Regions from separate parts of the Micromonospora psammae genome, predicted to be linked through region 2. Evidence: riboswitches for the same ligand, from Rfam matches in the RefSeq annotation. Region 2 holds a riboswitch; the other holds the start of a gene.
What was found. A riboswitch is a leader RNA that binds a small molecule or an ion and turns the genes downstream of it on or off. The one in region 2 is predicted to bind cobalamin.

Region 1 (5,207 bases), on a different contig from region 2:
CATGGTGGGCGGCGCGATGGGCGCGGCCAGCGCGGTCGGCGGTACGACGGCCGCGGCCGGGGCGGGCGGCGCGGCCGGCACCGTCCCGCGCGCCGACTACCGGGCGCTGCCCCGGGTCACCTTCACCGACCCGGAGGTGGGCGCGGTCGGCCTCACCGAGTTCCAGGCCCGGCAGCGCGGCATCCACGTGCAGGTCGGGTTCGCGCCGCTGACGACGTCGGCCCGGGGCTGGATCCACAAGACGGGCAACGAGGGCTTCATCAAGCTGATCGCCGACGCCGACCAGGGCGTACTGGTCGGCGCCACGTCGGTCGGCCCGGCCGGCGGTGAGGTGCTGTCCGGGCTGGTGGTGGCGGTGCACGCGGCCGTCCCGCTCAGCCAGCTCCGGCACATGATCTACGCGTACCCGACCTTCCACCGGGCCATCGAGGACGCCCTGCGCAACCTGCGCTGACGCCCCCGCTCAGCTGCCGTGGCGGCCGGCGCCGGCCGCGAACCGGGCCGCGCCGGCCGCCGCGTCCGCCGCCAGGGAGTCCATCCCGTACGCCAGCTCGGTCGCGAGCGCCTCCGGCTCGGTGCGGCCGGCGGCCGCCAGGACCGAGGCGCGGTCGTTGCGCAGGCAGGTCTGCGGGTGCCCGGCGATCTCGGCGGCCAGCCGCTCGGCCGCCGTCCGGGCCTCACCCGGCGGGACCAGCCGGTTGACCAGACCCATCGCGTACGCCTCCTCGGCGGGCACCGGACGGCCGGTGAGGATCAGGTCCATCGCCCGGCTCTGCCCGATCAGCCGGGGCAGGCGCACCGTCCCGCCGTCGATCAGCGGTACGCCCCAGCGCCGGCAGAACACCCCGAACGTCGCGTCGGTCTCGGCGACCCGCAGGTCGCACCAGAGCGCCAACTCCAGGCCGCCGGCCACGGCGTACCCGGAGATCGCGGCGATGACCGGCTTGGAGAGCGTCATCCGGGTGGGGCCCATCGGGCCGTCGCCGTCCGGTTCGACGCGGTTGCCGCTGGCGGTGCCGATCGCCTTGAGGTCGGCGCCGGAGCAGAACGTCCCGCCGGCGCCCCAGAGCACGGCGACCGCGGCGTCCGGGTCCGCGTCGAAGGCGCGGAACGCGTCGGCGAGGGCCCGCGCGGTCGGTCCGTCGACGGCGTTGCGCGACGCCGCCCGGTCGAGGATGACCGTGGTCACCGGTCCGTCGTGCGCGACGTGTACGGCCATCGGGACAGCATGCCCTCCGGCGGCGCCGGCACGCCAGGGGCGGCCGGCGCCGTCCGGGTCACCGGCCGCAGGCGGTGTCCAGTGCCTTCAGGGTCGGGTCCAGGTCCGGGGCCTCCACCTTGGTGGCGTCCGGGCCGGTCAGTCGCTTCTCGATCGCGCCGGCCAGGTTCTCCACCGCCGCGCGCAGCTGCGGGTCGGCGGCCCGGGCGGCCTCCTTGCGCAGCCCTTCCGCCATCTCGGTGTAGTGGGCGCGGACCTTGGCGCCGGCCTCCTTGGCGCTGACCGGCTTGTCGATGGCCGCGATGGCGTCGTCCGCCATCCCGACGAAGTGCTCCTTGGACACCGCGAGCGCGGCGTCGCAGACCTGCTTGCTGTTCGCGGCGACGTCGACCGTGGGGCTGGGCGCGGTGCTCGCCGACGACGCGGCGGCAGCGGGCTTCTTCTCCTCCGTCTGCTGGCAGCCGGCCACGACGCCGGCGGCGACGACCAGCGTCAGGACGGTACGGACGACGCGGGCATGGTTGTTCATGGTGGTTCCCCCGTTTGGTGTGCGACCCCGGCGGTCGGATCGGCCTCGGGGTCTCGCCACTGTAGGGGGTGGTGGCCCCGGTGCGCATGCCCGTTCCGCCGTGCCGGGCCGCTAGCATCGCCGATGGCAATGATCATGCGAGGTGCCCCGCGTGCGCGGGGAGAATCGGGAAGCCGGTGCGAATCCGGCACGGGCCCGCCGCGGTGACCGGGGAGCCACCGTCCACGCGCGAGAAGGCGCAGCCACTGGCCGTACGGCTGGGAAGGCGGACGGCCAGGCGTCGATCCGGGAGTCCGAAGACCGGCCTCGCGTCGACCGCCCACCCCGCCGGGAGTGGGCCGAGCAGCGGGAGCCTGCCATGGACCTGTACACCGCCATCCACCGTCGCCGGGACGTCCGGGCGCAGTTCACCGGGGAACCGGTGCCGGACGAGACCCTGCACCGCGTCCTCGACGCCGCGCACGCCGCGCCCAGCGTCGGCTACTCCCAGCCGTGGGACTTCATCCTGGTCCGGAACGCGGAGCTCCGCCGCCGCTTCCACGCGCACGTGCGGGACGAGCGGGACGTCTTCGCCGCCACCCTCTCCGGTGAGGCCGCCGACCGCTTCGCCCGCATCAAGATCGACGGGGTGCTGGAGTCGACCCTGTCGATCGTGGTGACCTACGACCCGACCCGGGGCGGCCCGGCCGTGCTCGGTCGGCACGCCATCGCCGACGCCGGCCTCTACTCGGTCTGCCTGGCCATCCAGAACCTCTGGCTCGCCGCCACCGCCGAGGGGCTCGGCGTCGGCTGGGTCTCCTTCTACCGGGAGCCGTTCCTGGCCGGGCTGCTCGGCATTCCTCCGGGCATCCGGCCGGTGGCCTGGCTCTGCGTCGGCCCGGTGACGCACCTGGAGGAGGTGCCGGACCTGGCCCGGCACGGCTGGCGGCAGAAGCGCCCGCTCGCCGAGGCCCTGCACACGGACCGGTGGACCGCCGACCGCTGAACCAAGCCCCACCCGCCCGCATCGGTCACCCGGTCGTCAGGCCGGGGAGTGCGCTCGCGTCCGCGGAGTGCTCGCCGCGTACCCAGGAGCGGACCGGTCACCGTCCACACCCGCCAGCCGGAGGTCCCGGGTGGGGCTGATGTCCACCGGGCGGCGGAATTCGTCCCCGCCGCCCGGTTTGCGACCGCGCCTGCCGGGAAGTCGGGGAACGTGCGAGCGCTGATGAACAGGATCGAGCAGAACGCGGCGTTGGACCCGGCCGGATACCGGCTCCAACGCGTCGTCCAGTCGACGCTGCGCGGGCAGCGGGTCCGCGACCTGCTGCACGGGGTCTGGCTGGGCCATCCGCTGCACCCGGCGATGGTGCAGGTGCCGGTGGGCGCGTGGATCAGCGCCGCCGTGCTCGATCTGCTTCCCGGCCAGCGGCGGGCGGCGACCACCCTGGTCGGCCTCGGGACGGTGAGCGCCCTCCCGGCCGCCGTCGCCGGGCTGAACGACTGGGCCGCCCTGGCCCGGGACCAGCGCCGGGTGGGGCTGGTGCACGCCGCCTCCAACTCGGTTGCGCTGGTGTTCTACGCCGGCTCGCTCGCCGCCCGGCTGCGCGGCCGGCACGGCATGGGGCGGGCGCTGGCGTACCTGGGGTTGAGCGCCGCCAGCGCCGGGGCGTACATCGGCGGGCACCTGGCGTACAAGCAGGGTGCGCAGGTCAGCCAGAGCATCTCCGAGCTGCACCGGATGCCCGACGAGTGGAAGGCGATCGCCGACCTGGCGACGCTGCCGCAGCGCGAGCTGGTCACCCGCGAGGTCGACGACGTCTCGGTGATCCTCTACCGGCACGGCGACGAGGTCACCGTGATGCTGGAGCGCTGCCCGCACCAGAGCGGCCCGCTCGGTGAGGGCGAGGTCCAGGAGATCGACGGGCACGCGTGCGTGGTCTGCCCGTGGCACGGCTCCGCGTTCCGCCTCAACGGCGGCGAGGTCGTGCACGGTCCGTCCGCCAACGACCAGCAGATCCTGCCCACCCGCGTGGTCGACGGGGTGCTCCAGACCAAGCTGCCCTGACCGCCCACCCCTCGCCGCCGGGCCGCCTGGCCGCGGCCGGGCGGGGCCGGGTTCGCGCTCGCACGCGCACCAAGATCACGCTCGAACCGGGAAAGAGTGGCCTCCCACCACGGTGGAGGCCACTCTTTCCTGGAAACAGCGGGACCGGGGGTGCCCCGGTCAGTCGCGGCGGTGGCGGCCCGTGACCAGTGCGCGGGCGGCGGTGACCCGGGCCGGGCGGCGCCGCAGCCCGAGCACCGCGCCGATCTGCGCCCCGACGATGCTGGCGACGGCGAGCACGGCCGAGACGGCCAGCGGCCGGTTCATCCCGTCCTCGCCGCCGGCCCGGGCGGCCCCGGCGCTCATCGCCGGGGACTGACCCGCCGGTCGTTCCACCTGCGGCTTCACCGTCTGCGGCGCGGGCTGCTGCCCGACGTCAGCCGGCCCGGCCTTTCCGGGGGTGGACGGACCCGCCTTCCCGGGCGTCGCCGGGCCGGCCGGCGCCTTGCCCGGCGTGGTCGGGGTGACCGTCCGGGGGTGCGGGGACGGCTTGCGAGGCGTCTCGGGCCGGATCACCAGCCGGCCGGCGGCGTGCTCCCGGGCGCCACCGTCCCGCGCCTGCGGGGGCAGCTTCAGCAGCTGACCGGGACGGATCTCGTCGGCGTCACGCAGCCGGTTCAGCTTCGCCACGTCCCGGTAGCGGTCGAAGTCGTCGAGGTACCGCTCCGCCACCTCGCCCAGGTGGTCGCCCTTGGCGACCCGGTAGACCGGGGGCGCGGCCGTCGGCTGCGGCCGGCCCGTCCCGGCGGTGGTGGCGGCCCCCGGCAGAGCCGGCGCCGGCTGAGCGGTCTGCGCCGCCGCGCCGGCCGGGGCGGCCTGGGTCGTCACGGCCGCGCTGGCCGCTGCGGGCTGGGTCATCGCCGCCGCGCTGGCCGGGGCGGGCTGGGTCACCGCCACCGCGCTGGCCGGGGCGGGCTGGGTCACCGCCGCCGCGGCGCTCGCCGCCGGGCTCACGGCGAGGATCAGCGCGACCGAACCGACCAGCGCCGCCGCCGCCCGCTGCTGCCGGCGCATCCCGGGCAGTCGCGGCGCGGGCCGCCGCGCCGCCTGCGCCCCCAACTCCACGAGCACGGAGAAGGTGAACGTCGCCCAGCCGACCCAGCCGACCACCGCCAGCGCCCGCAGGAAGAGCTGGCCGTCGTCCCGGCTGGTCAGCGCGGTGCCGACCTCGGCCAGCGTGGGTAGCTGGTCCGGCAGTGGATTGCCGGCGAAGGCGAGCAGCGCCACCGGCGCCCCGGCCAGCAGCGCGACCAGGACGACCAGCGAGCCGAAGCCGGTGAGCAGCTGCCCGGCGCGCCGGGCGGCGGAACCCCGCGGTGTGGTCATGGCGGCCTTCCCTTCCTATGGTCTGTCGGTCAGTGCGCGTGCGGTGG
Region 2 (5,207 bases):
CACGCCGTCGCCCGCGCGCACGGCGCCACCCCGCACCAGGTACGCCTCGCCTGGACGCTGCACCAGGGGCCGCACGTGCTGGCCATCCCCGGCACCGGCGACCCGGAGCACGTGGCCCAGAACGTGGCGGCCGGCGCGCTGCGGCTCACCGCCGGGGAGCTGGCCGCGCTCGGCTGACCCGGTCAGGTGGCGCTCACCCGCCTCGCAGTCCGTTGCCAGGAACGGGTGGTGCACTGGAGGGCACGCGGAGGAGAGGGAGTGCGCAGATGGCCTGGTTCAGCCGGCGGTCCCGGACCGCCGACCCGACCCCGACCAAGCTCGACCGGGAGGCGACCCGCGACGACCTGGCCGCGTTGGAACACTTCGTGACCAGCCGGCAGGGCGTCGAGTTCTATCTCGAGCCTGAGACCACCGCCACCGACACCACCGTGGTGGCGATCGCCCACGACGGGGAGTGGATCCGCCGCCGGACCGGCTCGCCGCAGGTGGCCGGGAAGCTGGCGCGCCGGCACGCGGTGCCGCTCTACGAGGCCATGAAGACCGGCTACCCGCAGCGGATGCGGGAGTGGAACCGGGCCCACCCGGAACGCCGGCTGCGCTGACCGGGACGCGGCCGGCGGCGCGGCCCCCGGCCCCTCAGGCCGCGACTGCGGCGCGGGCCTCGTCGAGGGTCATCGGGTCGGTGTGGCTCGCGACGTACCAGTGGTGGTCGGGGCCGAGCAGCCGGCGGACCAGCGCCAGGTCGGGGGCGTCGCCGGGCCCGCGCAGGTGCGCCGGTGGCGGGTAGAAGCAGTCGCCGAGCAGCATCACCGCCGAGTCCGGCACCAGCACCACGGTGGAGTCGGGGGCGTGCCCGCCGCCCACGTGCCGCAGTCGGACACCGGTGGGCAGCGTCAGTTCGTCGGTGAAGGTCCGGGTCGGCGGCAGCACAGTGAAGTCGTCCCAGGAGTCCATCGCCAGGGCGCGGGCCCGGAAGCTGGGTCCGAGCCGCGGGTTCGCGCGGACCTGCTCGCGCAGGTAGCGGTGGCTCCACGGGCGGGCCGCCTCGTCCCGCAGCAGCCGCTCCCCGGCGACGTGCCCGACGATCTCCACTCCCGGCCAGGCACAGGCGCCCCAGACGTGGTCCCAGTGGTGGTGGGTGTAGACCAGCCAGCGCGGTTCGGGCAGCCCGGAGATCGTGAGGGCGGCCCGGATTTCCCGGGCGTGCCCCGGGCTGTGGCCCGCGTCGACCAGCACGCTGCCCCGCTCGTCGGTGATCAACGCCACGGCCGGCTGCACGTTGTCGGGCTCCGGGTCACCCGGGAAGATCCAGACCCGGCCGGCGAGCTGGTGGAAGGTCATCTCGGTGGTGCCCCCGATTCCTACCGATCGTCGGTCGACGTTGGCTCCTCGTCGGCCGATCGTAGGCGCTCGACCCGCCCAACGGCTGCCCCACCTGCGGCGTCGGCCCCTCTGCTCTGCCGCCCCGGAGGCAACGGTGGAGCGCTCCCAGTGTCGCCTTGGCGGCAGCAGGGCAATGGAGGGTGCGCATCGAGTACGGACATTGTCCGAACTGGTCGAACCGCCGTCACCGATCGGTGGTGCCCGATCGATGCCGACCCGGGGCGGGGCCCGGGCCGGCGTTGACCGCGCGCCGAGAGGTGTGGCAGCATTCGCGGCCTGACGGCAGTGAAGGAAGCCGGTGCGATTCCGGCGCGGTCCCGCCACTGTCACCGGGGAGCGATCCCCCCTCGTGAGTCACGGCCGTGTGTCTGCGGTTGGAAGGCCGGGGGTGAGCGTCGATCCGGGAGCCAGGATACTTCGGCCGTCGGAGCTACCCCAGGGCGTGGACACCCGAGGAGGACCCGATGACGCGCAGCGTCTCCACCGTCGACGAGATCCGTCGCATCCGCACCGAGCAGGGCAGCGCGCCCATGGTCGGTCACCCCGCCGCACCGACCACCGGTCGCACCGCCGTGCCGACCACCGGTCGCACCGCCGTGCCGGCGCCCGGTCGCGCCGTCGCGCCCGAGGTCGGCCGCCGCGCCGCCCCCTCCGGCCGCCGCGCCGCTCGCCTCGCCGTTCACCGCTGAGTCCCGCACCGCGCCGCCCGCGCCCGCCGGCCGCCCGCCGGTGACCCGGTCGGCGACTCGTCGTACCCGCTGAACCGCGCCCACCCCGCATCGCCCGGCCGCCCTCGCGGCGACCCGGGTGTCACTCTCCGGAGCCTTTAGTGCGCATCCTGTTGCTGTCCACCGCCGACACCGACCTGCTCGCCGCCCGCGCCAGCGCCGCCGACTACCGGCTGGCCAACCCCGCCCGGGTCGGCGTGGACGCCGTGCCGGCGCTGCTCGACGGCGTCGACCTCGCCGTCGTACGCCTGCTCGGAGGCCGCCAGGCGTGGCCCGACGGCCTCGCCGCGGTGCTCGCCTCCGGCGTGCCCACGGTCGTGCTGGGCGGCGAGGCGGTGCCCGACGCGGAGCTGATGGCGGCCTCCACGGTGGCCTCCGGGGTGGTCACCGAGGCGCTGCGCTACCTGGTCGAGGGTGGCCCGGAGAACCTCGCCGAGCTGGCCCGGTTCCTCTCCGACACGGTGCTGCTCACCGGCGAGGGCTTCGCGCCGCCCACACCCACCCCGGCGTACGGGATCCACGGCGACCACCCGACGGAGACCGGCCGCCCCACGGTCGGGATCGTCTTCTACCGGGCGCACGCGCTGGCCGGGAACACCGGCTTCGTCGACACCCTCGCCGAGGCGGTGACCGCCGCCGGCGGCGACCCGCTGCCCATCTTCTGCGGCTCGCTGCGCGGGCTCGCCCCCGGTGACGGGCCGCTCGCCCTCTTCGCCCGCTGCGACGCCCTGGTGGTGACCGTCCTCGCCGCCGGTGGCGCCGTCGCCGCCGACGCCTCCGGCGGGGGCGACGAGGACGCCTGGGACGTCGGCGCGCTGGCCGCCCTGGACGTGCCCGTCATCCAGGCGCTCTGCCTGACCAGCACCCGGGAGCAGTGGGCGGGCAGCGACGCCGGGCTCTCCCCGTTGGACGCCGCGATGCAGGTGGCCATCCCCGAGTTCGACGGCCGGATCGTCACCGTGCCGTTCTCGTTCAAGCGGATCGACGCCGACGGCCTCTCCGGCTACGTCGCCGACCCGGAGCGGGCCGCCCGGGTGGCCGGCATCGCCGTCCGGCAGGCCCGGCTGCGGCACGTGCCGAACGCCGAGAAGCGGCTCGCGGTGGTGCTCAGCTCCTACCCGACGAAGCACTCCCGGGTCGGCAACGCGGTCGGCCTGGACACCCCCGCCTCGGCGGTGCGCCTGCTCGCCGCCCTCGCCGACGCCGGATGGGACCTGGGCGACGGCCCGGTGCCCACCGACGGCGACGCGCTGATCCACGCCCTGATCGCCGCCGGCGGGCACGACGTCGAGTGGCTCACCCCCGAACAGCTCGCCGCCGCCGAGGCGCGCCTGCCCGGCCAGACCTACCGACGCTGGTTCGCCCGGGTGCCGACGCCGCTGCGGGAACGGATGCTGGCGCACTGGGGCGAGCCGCCCGGCCAGCTCTACACCGACGGCGGCGACGTCGTCCTCGCCGGGCTGCGCTTCGGCAACGTGGTGCTGCTGATCCAGCCGCCGCGCGGTTTCGGGGAGAACCCCATCGCGATCTACCACGACCCCGACCTGCCACCCAGCCACCACTACCTCGCCGCGTACCGGTGGCTCGCCGAGCCGGTGGCCGACGGCGGCTTCGGCGCGGACGCGGTGGTGCACCTGGGCAAGCACGGCACCCTGGAATGGCTGCCCGGCAAGGGGCTCGGGCTGGCCGCCGACTGCGCCCCCGACGCGGTCCTCGGTGATCTCCCGCTGGTCTACCCGTTCATCGTCAACGACCCCGGCGAGGGCACCCAGGCCAAGCGCCGCGCCCACGCCGTCGTCGTCGACCACCTGGTGCCGCCGATGGCCCGCGCCGAGACCTACGGCGACCTGGCCCGGCTGGAGCAGCTGCTCGACGAGTACGCCACCGTGCAGGCCCTCGACCCGGCCAAGGTGCCGACCGTGCAGACGCAGATCTGGGCGCTGGTCCGCGCCGCCGAGCTGCACCACGACCTGCACACCGAGGACATGCCCGCCGCCGACGACTTCGACGACTTCGTGCTCCACCTCGACGGCTACCTCTGCGAGGTCAAGGACGTGCAGATCCGCGACGGGCTGCACATCCTCGCCGAGGCGCCCAGCGGGCCGGCCCGGGTCAACCTGGTGCTCGCCGTGCTGCGCGCCCCGCAGGTCTGGGGCGGCGCCCGGGTCCTGCCCGGCCTGCGCCAGGCGATCGCCGCCGCGTACGGGCTGGACGAGCAGGCGCTCCTCGGCTCGCCGGGCGAGCGGATCGCGGTGCCGGCGGCGCTGACCGAGGCGGTGGACGGGCCGGCCGCCACCGCCGCCGACGCCATCGACCTGATCGAGGCGCTGGCCCGCCGGGCGGTGGTCGGCATGGAGACCCTCGGCTGGGACGCCGACAAGGCCGGAGCCGTGATCGAGGAGGTCGCCGGCCGGGACATCCCCGACGCGGCGGCGGTGCTGCGTTTCGCCGCCGAGGAGGTGGTGCCCCGGCTGGACCGGACCACCGACGAGATCGACCGGGTGGTGGGCGCGCTCGACGGACGGTTCGTGCCGCCCGGGCCGTCCGGCTCACCCACCCGGGGCCTGGTCAACGTGCTTCCCACCGGCCGCAACTTCTACTCCGTGGATCCGAAGGCCATCCCCAGCCGCAACGCCTGGGACGTCGGGGTGGCGCTGGCGGACTCGCTGCTGGCCCGCCACCTCGCCGACACCGGTGAGTACCCCCGCTCGGTCGGGTTGACGGTCTGGGGCACCAGCGCCATGCGGACCCAGGGCGACGACATCGCCGAGGTGCTGGCGCTGCTGGGCTGCCGCCCGGTCTGGGACGACCGGTCCCGCCGGGTCACCGGCGTCGAGGTGGTGCCGCCCGCCGAGCTGGGCCGCCCCCGGGTCGACGTCACGGTCCGCATCTCCGGCTTCTTCCGGGACGCCTTCCCGCACGTGGTCGCCCTCCTCGACGACGCGGTCCGGCAGGTCGCGGCGCTGGACGAGCCGGCCGAGCGGAACTTCGTCCGCGCCCACGTCACCGCCGACGTGGCGCGGCACGGCGACGAGCGCCGGGCCACCGCCCGCATCTTCGGCTCGAAACCGGGGGCGTACGGGGCGGGCCTGCTGC

Region 1: another riboswitch for cobalamin. It lies ahead of bluB (5,6-dimethylbenzimidazole synthase); the one in region 2 lies ahead of V6U79_RS09825 (hypothetical protein).

What each region holds. Positions count from the first base shown of each region.
Region 1 is NZ_JBAKHM010000003.1:350,259-355,465, reverse strand. Features, by position in the region: gene V6U79_RS07870 (dihydrolipoyl dehydrogenase family protein) at 1-454, shown strand, start outside; gene V6U79_RS07865 (crotonase/enoyl-CoA hydratase family protein) at 464-1,219, opposite strand; gene V6U79_RS07860 (hypothetical protein) at 1,278-1,748, opposite strand; cobalamin riboswitch at 1,872-2,071, shown strand; gene bluB (5,6-dimethylbenzimidazole synthase) at 2,107-2,733, shown strand; gene V6U79_RS07850 (Rieske (2Fe-2S) protein) at 2,956-3,795, shown strand; gene V6U79_RS07845 (LysM peptidoglycan-binding domain-containing protein) at 3,955-5,160, opposite strand; gene V6U79_RS07840 (hypothetical protein) at 5,176-5,207, opposite strand, start outside.
Region 2 is NZ_JBAKHM010000004.1:287,717-292,923, forward strand. Features, by position in the region: gene V6U79_RS09810 (aldo/keto reductase) at 1-177, shown strand, start outside; gene V6U79_RS09815 (hypothetical protein) at 267-602, shown strand; gene V6U79_RS09820 (MBL fold metallo-hydrolase) at 637-1,341, opposite strand; cobalamin riboswitch at 1,672-1,801, shown strand; gene V6U79_RS09825 (hypothetical protein) at 1,848-2,072, shown strand; gene cobN (cobaltochelatase subunit CobN) at 2,213-5,207, shown strand, end outside.